DNA from 4 places in the Pseudomonas sp. 05N36 genome. Region 1 is predicted to be linked to each of the others. Evidence: predicted binding sites of a transcription regulator. Region 1 holds the regulator's gene; each other region holds the start of a gene.
What was found. Region 1 encodes FliA, which starts transcription of late flagellar genes. Its sites were predicted from a motif close to CTAAAGTTTNNNNNNNNNNNGCCGNTAA; they were not measured.

Region 1 (4,195 bases):
AAGCGTGTGGTGTTGATCGATACGGCAGGTCTGCAGGCCAGTGATCCGGCGTTGCGCATGCAGCTGGAAAGCCTGGCCGGTCGCGGGATCAAGTCGAAGAATTATCTGGTGCTGGCCACTACCAGCCAGAAACAGGTGCTGACTGCCGCTTATCACAGTTACAAGCGGTGCGGGCTGGCAGGCTGCATTCTGACTAAACTGGATGAAACAGCGAGTCTGGGCGAGGTGTTGAGCCTGGCAATCAGCCACGAATTACCTGTCGCTTATCTGACCGACGGGCCACGGATCCCGGATGATCTACATTTACCGCGCCGGCATCAGTTGGTCAGTCGCGCCGTAAGCGTGCAGATGCAGGAAGAACCCAGCGAAGAAGCCATGGCTGATATGTTCGCTGACCTCTACCACAGCCCGGCCAAGCGTGTCGGCTGAGGTAATAATGAATAGATTTGTATCTACATCGATGGCCTGCCATGCATTGTTCACACGTGAGCGCGCAGCCAGTCATGTAGTCCGCGTCTAAGCAAGACAAGGTAAAGAACGAACATGGGCAGCATGCATCCCGTACAGGTGATCGCAGTGACCGGCGGCAAAGGTGGCGTCGGGAAGACTAATGTGTCAGTGAACTTGTCCCTGGCTCTTGCTGAGCTCGGCCGGCGCGTCATGCTGCTGGATGCCGACCTGGGGCTGGCGAACGTCGACGTCCTGCTGGGGCTCACGCCCAAGCGTACGCTGGCCGACGTCATCGAAGGCCGCTGTGAACTGCGCGATGTATTACTTCAGGGGCCGGGCGGAATTCGCATTGTTCCAGCAGCGTCCGGTACCCAGAGCATGGTTCATCTGAGCCCGGCCCAGCATGCTGGCCTGATTCAGGCATTCAGCGACATTGGCGATAACCTCGACGTCTTGGTGATCGACACGGCGGCGGGCATTGGTGAGTCGGTCGTCAGCTTTGTTCGCGCCGCCCAGGAAGTATTGCTGGTGGTGTGCGACGAGCCGACCTCGATCACTGACGCCTACGCGCTGATCAAGCTGCTCAACCGCGATTACGGCATGAACCGCTTCCGCGTGCTGGCCAACATGGCGCAAAGCCCGCAGGAAGGGCGAAATCTGTTCGCCAAGTTGACCAAGGTCACGGATCGCTTCCTCGACGTCGCCTTACAATACGTCGGTGCGGTGCCTTACGACGAATGTGTGCGCAAGGCGGTGCAGAAGCAGCGCGCCGTGTATGAAGCGTTTCCTCGCTCCAAATGTGCACTGGCGTTCAAGGCCATCGCGCAGAAAGTCGATACCTGGCCGTTGCCTGCCAACCCGCGTGGGCACCTGGAGTTTTTCGTCGAGCGTCTGGTGCAGCAAACTGCGGGTCCGGTTCTATGACAGCCAGCGGTTACAACCTGTACAAGAAGTCGGCGCGTGACGCGCAGTACGAACTGATCGAGCGTTACGCGCCACTGGTAAAACGTATTGCCTATCACCTGTTGGCGCGCTTGCCGGCCAGCGTTCAGGTCGAGGACCTGATCCAGGCAGGCATGATCGGTTTGCTTGAAGTGTCGACCAAGTACGACGCGAGCAAAGGTGCGAGTTTCGAGACGTACGCGGGGATCCGCATCCGTGGTGCGATGCTCGATGAAGTCCGCAAGGGGGACTGGGCACCACGCTCGGTCCACCGCAATACCCGGATGGTGAGTGACGCGATTCGCTCAATTGAAGCTAAAACCGGACGTGACGCTAAAGATCACGAGGTTGCGGCCGAACTCCAATTGAGTCTCGACGATTATTACGGGATTTTGAATGACACCTTGGGCAGTCGCCTGTTCAGCTTCGACGATCTTTTGCAGGACGGCGAGCACGAAGGGCTGCACGAGGATGGCGCGAGTGCTCATCTCGAACCGTCGCGCGACCTGGAAGATGAACGCTTCCAGGCTGCACTGGCGGACGCGATTGCCAATTTGCCGGAGCGTGAGCGACTGGTGTTGGCGCTGTACTACGACGAAGAGCTGAATCTCAAGGAAATCGGTGAGGTCCTTGGGGTCAGTGAATCCCGGGTCAGCCAGTTACACAGCCAGTGCGCAGCCCGTTTGCGGGGGCGTTTGGGGGAGTGGCGAGCGCGCTGACAGCAGTGTGGGGACACTGCGAACGAAACAGGCAGGGCGTAACGCTGTGCCGGTCTTCATCCGTTGTGCTCCAGACAGTCGTCGAGTGCTCTGCCTGATTGATTGAATGGCGTGTTCAGGTGCTGAACGCGTTTAAGACTGCTTGGAGGTCGAATTGGACAAGAACATGAAAATCCTCATCGTTGATGACTTCTCAACGATGCGGCGGATCATCAAGAACCTGTTGCGTGACCTTGGGTTCACCAACACGGTCGAGGCGGACGACGGTACTACCGCCATTCCCGTTCTCAACAGCGGGAGCATCGACTTTCTGGTAACGGACTGGAACATGCCTGGCATGACCGGTATCGACTTGCTGCGCCATGTGCGCGCCGATGAAAAGCTCAAGCACCTGCCGGTGCTGATGGTCACTGCCGAAGCCAAGCGCGAGCAGATCATCGAAGCCGCTCAAGCCGGTGTAAACGGCTATGTGGTCAAACCCTTCACGGCCCAGGCGTTGAAAGAGAAGATCGAAAAAATATTCGAACGCATCGGTTGATGTGCTGAGCCACTGCGCCACGGGGGGAGCTATGGAGCAAAGAGAATCTTCACAGGGCGATTTCGAGTCGACCCTGAAAAAACACGCTCACGAACTGGTCGAAAGCCTTGAAAAGGGCAGGTTCGGTGACGCTGTGCAACTGATCCATGAGCTCAATCAGACCCGTGACCGCGGCCTGTACCAGGAGGTGGGCAAGCTCACTCGCGAGCTGCATAGCGCGATCGTCAATTTTCAGATTGACCCGCACATGCCGCAAGCCGAGGAAGTCTCACAGATCACGGATGCCACTGAGCGCCTGTCCTATGTGGTCAAGCTGACCGAAGCAGCCGCGAACCGGACCATGGATCTGGTCGAGAACAGTACTCCGCTGGTCAATGGCCTGAGCACTGACGCCCAGGCCTTGAGCGCCGACTGGGGGCGTTTCATGCGCCGCGAAGTCGGTGCCGAAGAGTTCCGCGAACTGGCCCGGCGTGTCGACGGTTTCCTGACGCGTAGCGTCGAGGAGAGCCAGGTCGTCTCGGGCAACCTCAACGATATTCTGCTGGCTCAGGATTACCAGGACCTGACCGGTCAGGTGATCAAGCGCGTGACTCAACTGGTCACCGAAGTCGAAAGCAACCTGCTCAAGCTCGTGCTCATGGCCAGTCAGGTAGACCGCTTTGCGGGCATCGAACATGACCATGAAGCGATGCTGGCTGAAAAAGATCCGCAAAAACATCTCTCTCAGGGTGAAGGTCCGCAGATTCATGCCGATAAAAGAGAAGACGTTGTGTCCGGTCAGGACGATGTGGACGATTTGTTATCCAGCCTAGGATTTTAGAGTTTTAGCATTTTAGGTTTTTTAGGTTTTTAGACCTCAGGAGCACCCCCTTAATGAGCTTCGGCGCCGATGAAGAGATCCTTCAGGATTTCCTGGTTGAGGCCGGCGAGATTCTAGAGCAACTGTCCGAACAGCTGGTCGAGCTGGAAAGCCGACCCGATGATGCGGATTTGCTCAATGCAATTTTTCGCGGTTTTCACACTGTAAAAGGGGGCGCCGGCTTCCTCCAGCTCAATGAGCTGGTGGAGTGCTGTCACATCGCCGAGAACGTGTTCGACATCCTGCGCAAGGGTGAGCGTCGCGTCGACTCGGAACTGATGGACGTGGTTCTCGAAGCGCTGGATGCCGTGAACAGCATGTTCAGCGAAGTCCGCGAACGTGCACCGATCACTGCGGCTACACCGGAACTGCTGGCGGCGCTGGCCCGTCTGGCCGAGCCGCAAACAGCCGACGAAGCACAACCGGTTGCTGAGGTTGTCCAGGCACCTGCCGCTGAAAGCGAATCGGGCGACATCACCGACAATGAATTCGAACTGCTGCTGGACTCGCTGAACGCGGTCAAGGCTGAGGCCGAAGCATCCGTTGCCTCGGCACCTGAAGCGGCTGCCGGCAGCGATGAAATCACCGATGCCGAGTTCGAGTCATTGCTCGACCAATTGCACGGCAAAGGCCAGTTCGCCCCTGATGCGGTGGCGGCAGTACCTGCCGCACCGGCTGCCCCGAAAG
Region 2 (4,195 bases), on a different contig from region 1:
TGTCAGCAAAGGTGACCATTCATGCGTCGGGAGGTTAAAGATCGCGGGCACGCAGGTATACTGCCGGCCTTTCGCGGCCCACCCATCGGGCCCGACTCACTGTAACACCCGGAGCATTCATGACTTCCCCGATACAAGCGCCTGCTGCTGACGAACAGGCTGACCTGCCAGACAGCGTCGACTCCAGCGCCGACAGCGAAACCAAAGCGGTGATTCCGGCCTTCAAGTTCCCGTTCAAACCGGGCGAGTTGGGCTCCGCCAAAAACGCCAGCCAGCCGTGGTACAAGAACGGCGCCAAGAACGGCCACACCAAGGTCCCGGGCGCAGCGCCTCCTGGCACCCGTCGCTCGATGGGCAAGCGCTGAGTCGCTCCGCTCAGTTATAAATCTCAGGCCGCGCGCAACGAGATAAACGCATAGTTCAGCGGCTCTGCCGTGACCACGTTCGCACCAGCGGCCTGCACTTGCTCAGCGATGTCGTTGCCCGACACATGGAACTGCCATTCACTGGCCGAACCTGGCAACGGCGCTTCCAGGGCCTGATCAATTGCCGAGGCAAACGCGGCCATGTCCGGCAGGTAGGCGGTAAACCCGTCACCCTTGAGCGCCGTGGTGCGAATCCCCAGCCGTTGGCAAATCGCTTCCTTGGCCTGAACATCGTCGCGGTCTGCCTGACGCGAGCGCTGGATCAGATCGGCCAATGCCTGATCAACCAACTGACCGCCGACGATCAACGCAGGACCTTGCTCCCACGATTCGGGCGGGCAGTCCTTGGCCGTTGGCGTCAGCGGAATGTGCGGATTGATTTCCATCGGGTAGATGCGGCACACCAACGGCCGGCGCTCGTAGATGCGGCAGAGGTTGTCTTCGTCAAGATTCCGGCAGGGGCCGGCGTTGTACGCGGCGAAGGTGATCGCCACATGGGCCTGGCTCGCGCCGCTGGGCACCACCACGGAACGGCGTTCGGCGTGCTCGCGTTGCAAGGCCGGAAGGCCCAGGCCATTACCGAGAAAACCTTCCACCAGCACGATCACGGCCCCGCCGTCAGCCGCCCACATTCGGGCCTCGGCGAGGGTCAGGGGTACATGGTGGTCGCTGCAGCATTTGCCACAACCTACGCAGGAAAACGTCGTATTCATTAGGCGACCGGTCACATTCCAGGGGCGTCAGCGATGACGAAAAACCACCGCGAGGGAGGGGGCCAAAGCAAGTTGTGCGCCAGTTGCGGGCCGCGATTATCAGTCTGGAACCAGCTCGCGGCGAACCATGCGCATCCCGGCGCTTTCATACAGGCACCGAGCGCGCTGGTTGTCTTCCAGCACCTTCAGATCAACAAACCCTTCGCGCCGCTGTTGAAACACACTGAAGGCATGCAACAGCAACGCCCGTCCCAAGCCTTGGCCCTGAGCCCGTGGATGCACCACCAGGTTCTTGATGTAGGCGCTGGTCCAGCACTGGGCCACGCCAACAATGCCTTGGGCATCCGAGGCGATGAAACACAGCGCCGGGTCATATTCGGCATCGCTTTCAAAGCGCTCGCGCCACACCTCCAGCGCCGGTACTCGACCGCCGCCGTGTTGATAACCCTGTTCCATCACCTCATGAACGGCGTTGGCCAATTGCGGGCGATAGAGGCTCAGCCGGATGCCATCCGGCCAGACGACTGGCGGCAACACCCCGGCGAGGTCGCGCCGCAGCAGCAGGCAATACTCCTCAGCCAAGGCTCAGTGACCTTGTTCTTGCTGCGCGACGGCTTTTGCGGCGGTGATCAGGCATTTGGTCAGCTCTGGCGAAGAGAACTTGGTCAGCACCCCGTTCGCCCCGGCCAGACGGGCTTTTTCGCTGTTCATCGCACTGTCCAGCGAGGTGTGCAGCAGGATATAGAGGTGGGAAAAATCCGGGGTTTCACGCAGGGTTCGGGTGAACGCGTAACCGTCCATCTCGGACATTTCGATGTCCGAGACAATCAGGTTGATCTGCTGCGCAGTGCCTTGCAGGTCCAACAGGCAGTCGATGGCTTCCCTGGCGCTGCGTGCGGTGTGGCATTGCAGGCCGAGGTTGCGCAGGGTGTGTACCGATTGTTGCAGCGCCACCTGGCTGTCATCGACCACCAGAATGCGTGCGTTGCCCAATACTTCGGCGTCTTCCATGCTCAGTTCGGTCGGGGCCATTTCGATCTGCGCCGGGGCGATGCCGTGGATGACTTTTTCGATGTCGAGCACCTGCACCAGCGTGCCGTCGACCGAGGTTACGCCGGTGATGTACGAACGCACGCCCCCGGAGCCGTAGGGCGGCGGGCGGATGTCGGTGGTCAGGCAATGGACGATCTTGCTTACCGCTTGTACGTGCAGGCCCTGTTTGGAGCGGCTGATGTCGGTGACGATCAGGCAGCCGCCGTCCGGGTCCACCAGTGGCCGCTCGCCGATCGCCCGGCTCAGGTCGATGACCGACAGCGAAGCACCGCGCAGGGTGGCGATGCCTTTGACGTGCGGGTGCGACTCCGGCAGCCTGGTCAGCGGCGGGCAGGGGATGATTTCACTGACTTTCAGCAGGTTGATCGCCATCAGCTTGCCACTGCGCAAGGTAAAGAGCAGAAGCGAAAGTGAATCTGCGCGGGCTTTGTTGGAGGACATAAAAACCTTCTGTGGAAAAGGTGACGGGCGATAGTTGGATCGCCAGCAACTATTGATATCGGGTTATCGACGTCAGCGGGGCAGGCTTTAGGACTGATCCCGGTTTCCTGATCGGCGTAACTCCCGTAGCAGCTGCCGAAGGCTGCGTTCGGGCCGGGGTCGCGCTCGACCGGAGTCCTCGCTTAACCGGGCACCGCGTTATATCTGTTACACCGCGTACCCAGGGTTTACGACTGCTACGCAGCCGAACGCAGCCTTCGGCAGCTGCTACGGGGATCGCTTCATTTCATGCCTAATCTTTTGGCCATCCGCCCAAGGTTCGCCCGGTCCAAGCCTAGCTCACGGGCGGCGCTGGCCCAGTTGTTTTGATGGCGCTCAAGACAAGCGGTGATCAACTGGCGTTGATAGTTCTCGGTGGCCTGGCGCAGGTCGCCGAACACTTCTGCGGTGGGCAGCGGTTCAATGCTGGCTGGCGCCGGGGGCGATTCGAGGGGCGTGTGGGGCAAGTCCAGATCTGCCGCGCTCAAGCTGAGAATCTTTGGCCGTTCCCGCGAGTTGCCCAGCGCTTTCAAGGCACTGCGACCAATCAAGTGCTCCAGCTCACGGACGTTGCCCGGCCAGCTGTAGGCCAGCAATGCCGCTTGGGCGTCGCTGCTCAGGCGCAGGCTGTTGAGGCCCATCCGCGAGCGGTTCTGTTCAAGAAAGTAACCGCTGAGCAACAACACATCCCGACCGCGATCACGCAGCGCCGGCACCAGCAGCGGGTAGACGCTGAGGCGATGGTAGAAGTCGGCGCGGTAGCGACCGCTGCGCACTTCTTCGGCCAGGTCACGGTTGGTCGCGGCGATCAGGCGCACGTCAACCTGATGTTCCTTGTCCGAACCCAGGCGTTGCAACTGACCGCTTTGCAGCACACGGAGCAATTTGGCCTGCACCGCCAGCGACAACTCGCCCACTTCATCGAGAAACAGCGTGCCGCCATTGGCCAGTTCAAATTTGCCACGCCGATCGTTCAGCGCCCCGGTGAAGGCGCCGCGCACGTGGCCGAACAGTTCGCTTTCCACCAGCGTGTCAGGCAGCGCGGCGCAGTTGAGGCTGATGATCGGTTTGTCGGCACGCGGTGAAGCGGCGTGGATCGCCTGGGCCACCAACTCTTTACCGACCCCGGTTTCGCCGGTGATCAGCACGGTCAGGTCGCTGCCGCCGACCAGGTTGATTTCTTCCACCAAGCGTTTGTGCGCTTTGCTCTGGCCGATCATTTCGCGGTTCTGCTGACCGCTGGCCTGGCGATAGACCTCGGCGCGCTGGTGTTCATCTTCTGCGCGATTGGCCAGCCGTTCGATACGCTCGGCGGCGTTGACCGTGGCGGCGGCGAGGCTGGCAAAGGCTTGCAAGGCGTCCAGCTCGATCGGTTCGAAGCGCTCCGGGTCCAGCGCATCGAGGGTCAGCAAGCCCCATGGACGCTCATCGATAAACAGCGGGCAGCCCATGCAGTCGTGGACTTCCAGGTGGTCGCCGTGGCCGTCGACCAAACCGTCATAAGGGTCGGGCAAGGTGCTGTCG
Region 3 (4,195 bases), on a different contig from region 1:
CACTTGCTGGCCGTCTTCGGCCAGGCTGCGGGCATCGCTGGCCTGGTGCGAGGCCTGCGCCGCGTTACGGGCGATTTCCTGAGCCGCCGCGCCCAACTGATTGATCGCCGCTGCCACGCTGTTGGTCCGGCTCGATTGTTCGTCAGAGTTGAGCATTGACGAGTTCGATGCGCTGACCACTCGCAGAGCGACTTCGTTGACGTGCTCGGTCGCCGACGACACTTCGCGGATCGAACCGTGGATCCGCTCGACGAAGCGGTTGAACGCACTGCCGAGGATGCCGAACTCGTCCTGGCTCTGGATGGTCAGGCGGCGGGTCAGGTCGCCTTCACCGTCGGCAATGTCCTGCATCGCGCGGGTCATGACGTGCAATGGCTGGATCAGGATACGGATCAGCATCCCGAGCAAGGCGATGATGATTGCCACGGCAATGACCGTGGCAATGATCGCCGAGGTACGGAAACTGCTGAGCATCGCGAAGGCTTTGTCTTTGTCCACCGACAGGCCGACGTACCAGTTGACCGATGGCAGGCCTTTGATCGGCGTGAAGGTGACGATGCGGGTTTTGCCGTTGACCTCGACTTCACTGATGCCGCCACCGATACGCGGGGTGTTCGTCGGGTAAGCCTCGCTGAGGGATTTCATCACCATGGTTTTGTCGGGGTGAACCAGGATCTTGCCATCGGCGCTGACCAGGAAGGCGTAGCCCATGCCACCAAAGTCACGCGCGGTCAGGGTCTCGATCAGGGTTTGCAGGCTCAGGTCACCGCCGACCACTCCCACGCTTTGTCCGGCTTTTTTCGAGGCGGTGGCGATGGAGATGATGGTCTGGCCGGTCGCCGCATCGATATACGGTTCGGTGAGTGTCGAGCCGTTGCTGTTTACTGCGCCTTTGTACCAAGGGCGAACTCTTGGGTCGTAGCCGTCCGGCATCTTGGAGTCCGGGCGGTTGATGAACGTGCCGCTGGCATCGCCCAGGTATCGGGCCATGAAGGTCGACGCCAGGGCATTTTGCTCAAGCAGGTTGGCAACGTTGTCGTGTTCAGGGTTGAGGGCGATGTTCTGGGCCAGGTTTTCCACCATGAGAATCCGCCCGGCGAGCCAGGACTGGATATTGGAGGAAGTGACATCGCCCATCTCATGCAGGTAATTGTCCAGGTCCTGGCGAATCGCGTTGCGCTGTAGATAGTCGTTGTACAGCGTGAACGAAGCGAAGGCGGCAATGACGATGAGCGCGGCGGCAAGCAGGATCTTGTGGCTGAAGCGCAGGTTTTTGTTCATGGCTTGGGGTGTCCGCTGAGGTCTTATTGTTGGGGCGTGTTGCTTTGAAAAGCGCGCAAACCGGGCGCTGTCGCACATAAGCTGATATTTGCGACTGTTCTTAGGGAGTTATCGGACCCGATTTTTCAGTCTGGTCTCTTGCTTGGATCTATCGGCTGCGCCGGACCAAAGCTTAACCAGAAGCGACGAAATGCCTGACTCATTGCAATTCGTTATCGGCGCAGGCCTTGAAGTCGGCGATGCGACAGGCGGTCAATCAGCTGGGGTGGCAACGGGGCTGCGGCTTGATGGGCTCGTTGCCGGGCGGCAGCAAACGCCGCTGACTATCTTTTGGATGCGCGCGGTCAAAATGTGGGAGCGGGCTTGCTCGCGAAGACCATCGATCAGTCAGCATTAATGTTGAATGTTGGACCGCTTTCGCGAGCAAGCCCGCTCCCACATTATGAAATGTGTGTCAGGTCTTGGGTTTTGCGTGCGCCGCCAGTCGTTCCAGCGCTGCACGCAATTTCGGATCGGTGATGCCATCGGCCGTAGCCTGAATGGTCGCCGCCGCATCGCTCGACAGATCCATGGTGTGGCCGGCGGCCCCTTGCTGCACGGTCGGTGGTTGCACCTTGAACAGGATTCGCGTCAGGCTGGCGAATTCGTCGAACATCTGTAATTGCCGTTGCAGACGCTTCTGTTGATACCGCAGGCGGGTTGCCCAGTGACCGTCAGTGACGATCAGCAACAGGCTGCCCTCGCGCCACGACGCCACATGACAATGTTCACGGGCAGCCGGCTGCAGCTGGCTTTCCAGCAAACGCTGTAGATGACCCAGGCGTTGTGCGTGGCCGAAAATGGCTTTTAACGGTTTGGCTTCGCGAAGCAGAACGGCGGGTGCTCTGGCCGTAAGAGGGCGAAATGCCATGATCAGACACCTGAAGTAACAGAGCCGCCATGGTAGCAGAAAGCACTGGATGCACCCGAGCCATTGCTTTGTGAGCGCTTTACTCATTAAATCAACGAGTAACTTCTGGCGTGAATGGCTTGAAGTTCAGCAAAATGCCCTTATTTTAAGTGAGCCCCGTAACAGCGCCGTGCATGCATCGTGGAACAACGCCACTTTCCTCACCATCGTTTCCGGGTAGAATGCTCGTTCGCATGCGGCCATGAGGGCTGCACGGGCGACTCACGGGGCCGCCCTCCATCCCTTTGTGTGGAAGATCCTGCCGATATGTTTGCACCTTTGTTAAAGAAACTTTTTGGAAGCAAGAACGAGCGTGAAGTCAAACGCATGCTCAAGACGGTACAGATCGTCAATGCCTTCGAAGAGCAAATGGTGGCCCTTTCGGACGATCAACTGCGTGCCAAGACCGATGAGTTCAAGGCCCGTATCGCCAAAGGTGAAAGCCTCGACAAACTGCTGCCCGAAGCTTTTGCGGTTGCCCGCGAAGCCGGCAAGCGGATTATGGGCATGCGCCACTTCGACGTTCAGTTGATTGGTGGCATGACCTTGCACGAAGGCATGATTGCCGAAATGCGTACCGGTGAAGGCAAGACCCTGGTGGCGACACTGGCGGTTTACCTGAACGCGCTGTCCGGCAAGGGCGTGCACGTTGTGACCGTGAACGACTACCTGGCTCGTCGTGACGCCAACTGGATGCGTCCGCTCTACGAATTCCTCGGCCTGAGCGTTGGCGTGGTGACGCCGTTCCAGCCGCCGGAAGAGAAGCGTGCTGCCTACGCCGCCGACATCACCTACGGTACCAACAACGAATTCGGTTTCGACTACCTGCGCGACAACATGGCGTTCAGCATGGAAGAAAAATTCCAGCGTGAACTCAATTTTGCCGTGATCGACGAAGTCGACTCGATCCTCATCGACGAAGCCCGTACCCCGCTGATCATTTCCGGTCAGGCCGAAGACAGCTCCAGGCTCTATATCGAGATCAACAAACTGATCCCGCAACTGGAACTGCATATCGAAGAAGTGGAAGGCGAAGTCACCAAGGCCGGTCACTACACCATCGACGAGAAGACCCGCCAGGTCGAACTCAACGAAGCCGGTCACCAGTACATCGAAGAAGTGCTGACCCGTATCGGTCTGCTGGCTGAAGGCGAGAGCCTGTACTCGGCGCACAACCTGGGCCTGCTGACCCACGTTTACTCCGGTCTGCGCGCGCACAAACTGTTCAATCGCAACGTCGAATACATCGTCCAGGACGGTCAGGTCGTACTGGTCGACGAACACACCGGTCGTACCATGCCGGGTCGCCGTCTGTCCGAAGGTCTGCACCAGGCCATCGAAGCCAAGGAAAACCTGAACATCCAGGCCGAAAGCCAGACCCTGGCGTCGACCACGTTCCAGAACTACTTCCGTCTCTACAGCAAGCTGTCCGGCATGACCGGTACGGCGGACACCGAAGCGTTCGAATTCCACCAGATCTATGGTCTGGCGGTGATGGTCATTCCACCGAACAAGCCGCTGGCACGTAAAGACTACAACGACCTGGTGTTCCTCACTGCGGACGAGAAGTACGCGGCCATCGTTGCCGACATCAAGGAAAGCATGGCTCAGGGCCGTCCGGTTCTGGTGGGCACCGCGACCATCGAAACGTCCGAGCACATGTCCAGCCTGCTGGTGAAGGAAGGCATTGAACACAAGGTCCTGAACGCCAAGTTCCACGAAAAAGAAGCTGAAATCATCGCTCAGGCCGGTCGTCCGGGTGCATTGACCATCGCCACCAACATGGCCGGTCGTGGTACCGACATCCTGTTGGGCGGTAACTGGGAAGTGGAAGTCGCCTCCCTCGAGGATCCGACGCCCGAGCAGATTGCCCAGATCAAGGCCGACTGGCAGAAGCGTCACCAGCAAGTGCTCGAGTCGGGCGGTTTGCAGGTGATTGCCTCCGAGCGTCACGAATCGCGCCGT
Region 4 (4,195 bases), on a different contig from region 1:
TGACGTGGGAGGCAGCGGTCATTGCGCCGAGCGTGACGAGCAGTTTGAGCGGGGTCATGGGGAAAACCTTTCTTGGAGTTGTGCAGTTTTTATAGCGCTGATGAAACGTTTCAGCAAGCATAAAAACAGCGCAACACCCGCAAACCTCAGTCGACGGATTCAATCGCCAACAACAGGCTTGCCAGCGATGGCAATTCCGGAAGTGCCTCAGCGAAAACGATCAACCTCATGCCGCAAATCCGCCGCCAGCTTCTCCAGCTCCTTGGCGGTGATCGCCAGGTTCGACACCACTTCACGCTGCTCACTGTTGGCGAGGGCAATGCTTTGCAGGTTGCTGCTGAGCAAGGTCGCGGTACTGCTCTGCTCCTGGGTGGCTGTAGTGATCGCAGCGAATTGCTGGCCGGCCGAGCGGCTTTGTTCGTCGATCCGTGCCAGCGCCGACGCAACATTGGCGTTGCGCGTCAGGCCTTCGCGCATCAGCAGGTTGCCTTGCTCCATGGTGCTGATGGCGTTACCGGTTTCCTGCTGGATGCTTTGGATCATCCCGGAAATTTCGTCTGTCGCTTCGCGAGTGCGCGAGGCCAGGTTGCGCACTTCGTCTGCCACCACTGCAAAACCACGGCCCTGTTCGCCGGCACGCGCGGCTTCGATGGCAGCGTTGAGCGCGAGCAAGTTAGTTTGATCGGCAATCGCGGTAATCACCCCGACAATGCCACCGATTTCCTGGGAGCGCTGACCCAGGGTGTTGATCACCGTCGCCGTGCTATTGAGAGCACTAGCAATCTGCTCAAGGGACGAAGAGGCTTCTTCCATCGAGGTACGACCGATCCTTGTCTGTTGTGCGTTTTCCTGGGCCAGACGCTCGGTGTTGCCCATGTTGTCAGCGATGTTCAGCGAGGTCGCACTGAACTCTTCCACAGCGCCGGCCATGCTGGTGATTTCACCGGACTGCTGCTCCATCCCTTCATACGCACCGCCGGACAACCCGGACAATGCCTGCGCGCGACTGTTGACCTCTCCCGAGGCCTTGCGGATGTGCTCGACCATGGTCGATAAAGCTTGGCTCATCTGATTGAAGCTGCGCGCCAGTTGACCGATTTCATCCTGGCTCGACACGTTCAAACGCACGCTCAGATCACCCGCGCCCAAGGCTTCGGCCTGCCGCACCAGATCACCCAGCGGTGCCAGTTTGCTGCGCAACAGCCAGACTGCCGCGCCCACTGCCAGCAGCATCGCCAGCAGGCTGCCAATGGCCAGGCGGATACCGACGCTCCAGGTCACTGCACGGATTTCGCTTTTCGGCATGCTCGCCACCACCGACCACGGCCCGCCCTCGAACGGCACCGCAACGCTGTAGAAGTCTTCGGACTTGTCGCTCCAGAACGCGCCCTGCCCCGGCGTCCTGGCCAAACCAGCGATGGTCGAAGTCGCCTGGTCCAGCGCCTGCACGCCGGCCGGCGGCACCAGCCATTTGTTTTGCTCATCGAGCAGCGCCAGTGAACCGCTCTGGCCGATGCGGAAGCACTTGAGGTTGTCGAACTGCGCGCTCTGCGCATCGGTGTAATCGAAACCCACGAACAACACCGCGATCACCCTGCCGCTGCTGTCGCGCACGGGGGTGTACTGCGTCATGTAGGAACGATCGAACAGCAAGGCCCGGCCGACATAGCTCTGCCCCGCCATCAGCCGCTGATAGGCCGGGTGCGCATGGTCGAGCAGCGTGCCGATGGCGCGGGTGCCGTCCTGCTTGCTCAACGAGGTGCTGACCCGAATGAAGTCCTCGCCGCTGCGCACGAACAACGTCGCCACGCCGGCAGTCATTTGTTTGAACTCATCGACCTTGTCGAAGTTGTTGTTCAACACTTCGTTGCCCAGATGCAGGCCCGGTGTCTGCACGCCCGCCACCGTCACCGGCTGCTCCGGGTGCACGCTCAAACCGCCGCTGAAACGCTTTTCAAACAACCCGCTCAGGCGCTGGGTGCTTTCGCGCAGGGTGCCGTGGAAAGTGCTCAACTGGTCAGCCAGCAACCGCGCCTCACTGGCCAGATGCTCTTCACGCGTGTCGAGGTTGGCAGAATCCAGCGAGCGCAGGGCGAACACCGTGCTGCCGCTGATGACGACCGCCAGGATGACGGCAAGGGCAAGCCCCAATTGTGACGCGATCCGGGCACGAGGTTGAGACATGACAGCTCCTGGCCGAGGAGCCGGATCATCCTGATCGCGTCGCGTGGCTCGGCAAAATATCCAGTAATAGGGGAAGCGCGAAACCTTTCAGAACGAAGGTTCCACTTTCAAGGATTCGGCGGCACGGATGAATACTTGAGCGACTCACAAGGATATCGCTCAAGGCCGCCATGGCGACAGCTAGAACGATTCAGCCGAGGCGCTCGACATCCGGCAATTCCATGGCCTGGACCTCGCCCTGGAGGAAGTCGCTGAGGCGACGCAAACGTTCACCGCCGGGGCGGGTTTTCGGCCAGACCAGGTAATAATTCAGACCACTGGCGACGGCGGTCGGCCACGGCAAACTCAGACGTCCCTGAGCCACATCTTCGGCCACCATCAGCAAGTCGCCCATCGACACCCCGTAACCTCGGGCGGCGGCAATCATCCCCAGCTCCAGCGTATCGAAGACTTGCCCGCCCTTGAGCGACACCTGCTCGGACAGGCCCATACGCTCCAGCCAACTGCGCCAATCACGACGGTCAGGAGTCGGGTGGAGCAATTCGGTACTGGCCAGCCGCTCGATATCCCATGGCTGATCATTCAACAGATTCGGTGAGCCAACCGGGATCAGCAGTTCCGGGAACAGGTAACTGGCTTCCCAGTCCGGTGGAAAATGCCCATTGCTCAATAACACCGCGCAATCGAACGGTTCGTGATTGAAGTCCACCGAGTCGACGTCCATCCAGGCGCTGGTCAGTTGCACCTCGTTGCCCGGCTGCAAATGCCGAAAGCGACTGAGTCGCGCCAACAGCCAGCGCATGGTCAGGGTCGAAGGGGCTTTCATGCGCAAGACGTCATCTTCGGCGCGCAAGGTATTGCAGGCCCGCTCCAGCGCACCAAAGCCCTCACGCACACCCGGCAGCAGCAAACGTGCGGCCTCGGTCAGTTGCAAATTGCGTCCGCTGCGTTGAAACAGCCGACAGGCAAAATGCTCCTCCAGCGTACGCACATGTCGGCTGACGGCGCTTTGGGTGATCGACAATTCTTCGGCAGCACGGGTAAACGAACTGTGCCGCGCCGCGGCCTCGAAAGCGCGAAGGGCATACAACGGAGGAAGACGACGAGACATTGGGAAAGCTCCTATAGCGCGACCCCGAAACCTTATCAGAAACTCTCCAGCATGAGTTTTAGTCATGCGAGCAATCGTTTTTATCCCTTTGTGCAAACGCTTGCGAGCGCCGAGAATCAACCCTTCCCGATTTATCTGACTAAACGAGCGTGATGATCATGCAGCATCCAGCACATACCGAACTCTGGGCCATCCTGCGGCTGGCGGGGCCGTTGATTGCCTCGCAGTTGGCGCACATGCTGATGATCCTCACCGATACCTTGATGATGGCTCGGCTCAGCCCGGAAGCCTTGGCCGGTGGCGGTCTGGGCGCGGCAAGCTATTCGTTCGTATCGATTTTCTGCATTGGCGTGATCGCGGCGGTTGGCACGCTGGTGGCGATCCGGCAGGGTGCTGGCGACATCGAAGGCGCCGCCCGGCTGACCCAGGCCGGGCTTTGGCTCGCGTGGTTGATGGCGTTGGTGGCGGGCCTGCTGCTGTGGAACCTCAAACCGGTGTTGCTGCTGTTCGGCCAGACCGAAAGCAACGTGCACGCGGCCGGCCAGTTCCTGTTGATTCTGCCGTTCGCCCTGCCCGGCTACCTGAGTTTCATGGCCTTGCGCGGTTTTACCAGCGCCATCGGCCGGACGACGCCGGTGATGGTCATCAGCCTTATCGGGACCGTGGCCAACTTCCTGCTCAACTATGCATTGATCACCGGCATGTTCGGCCTGCCTAAAATGGGTCTGATGGGGATCGGCCTGGTCACCGCCATCGTCGCCAACTGCATGGCGCTGGGCCTGGCCTGGCATATTCGCCGGCACCCGGCTTACGACGCGTACCCACTGCGCAAGGGCCTGTCACGGCCCAATCGCCAGTACTTGCGCGAGCTGTGGCGCCTGGGCCTGCCGATTGGCGGCA

Region 2: the regulator FliA is predicted to act here: its motif matches at 2,696-2,723, upstream of AC1DIH_RS23150 (chemotaxis protein CheW).
Region 3: the regulator FliA is predicted to act here: its motif matches at 1,430-1,457, upstream of AC1DIH_RS13990 (methyl-accepting chemotaxis protein).
Region 4: the regulator FliA is predicted to act here: its motif matches at 2,297-2,324, upstream of AC1DIH_RS09940 (methyl-accepting chemotaxis protein).

Annotation. Positions count from the first base shown of each region.
Region 1 is NZ_JBFTNH010000002.1:124,473-128,667, reverse strand. Features, by position in the region: gene flhF (flagellar biosynthesis protein FlhF) at 1-429, shown strand, start outside; gene fleN (flagellar synthesis regulator FleN) at 544-1,374, shown strand; gene fliA (RNA polymerase sigma factor FliA) at 1,371-2,111, shown strand; gene AC1DIH_RS03650 (chemotaxis response regulator CheY) at 2,278-2,649, shown strand; gene AC1DIH_RS03645 (protein phosphatase CheZ) at 2,681-3,469, shown strand; gene AC1DIH_RS03640 (chemotaxis protein CheA) at 3,523-4,195, shown strand, end outside.
Region 2 is NZ_JBFTNH010000022.1:9,581-13,775, reverse strand. Features, by position in the region: gene AC1DIH_RS23165 (hypothetical protein) at 120-365, shown strand; gene AC1DIH_RS23160 (YkgJ family cysteine cluster protein) at 389-1,138, opposite strand; gene AC1DIH_RS23155 (GNAT family N-acetyltransferase) at 1,238-1,720, opposite strand; gene AC1DIH_RS23150 (chemotaxis protein CheW) at 1,724-2,632, opposite strand; gene norR (nitric oxide reductase transcriptional regulator NorR) at 2,914-4,195, opposite strand, start outside.
Region 3 is NZ_JBFTNH010000009.1:102,186-106,380, reverse strand. Features, by position in the region: gene AC1DIH_RS13990 (methyl-accepting chemotaxis protein) at 1-1,281, opposite strand, end outside; gene AC1DIH_RS13985 (DUF721 domain-containing protein) at 1,736-2,191, opposite strand; gene secA (preprotein translocase subunit SecA) at 2,498-4,195, shown strand, end outside.
Region 4 is NZ_JBFTNH010000005.1:328,757-332,951, forward strand. Features, by position in the region: gene AC1DIH_RS09935 (aldose 1-epimerase family protein) at 1-58, opposite strand, end outside; gene AC1DIH_RS09940 (methyl-accepting chemotaxis protein) at 208-2,184, opposite strand; gene AC1DIH_RS09945 (LysR substrate-binding domain-containing protein) at 2,375-3,295, opposite strand; gene AC1DIH_RS09950 (NorM family multidrug efflux MATE transporter) at 3,454-4,195, shown strand, end outside.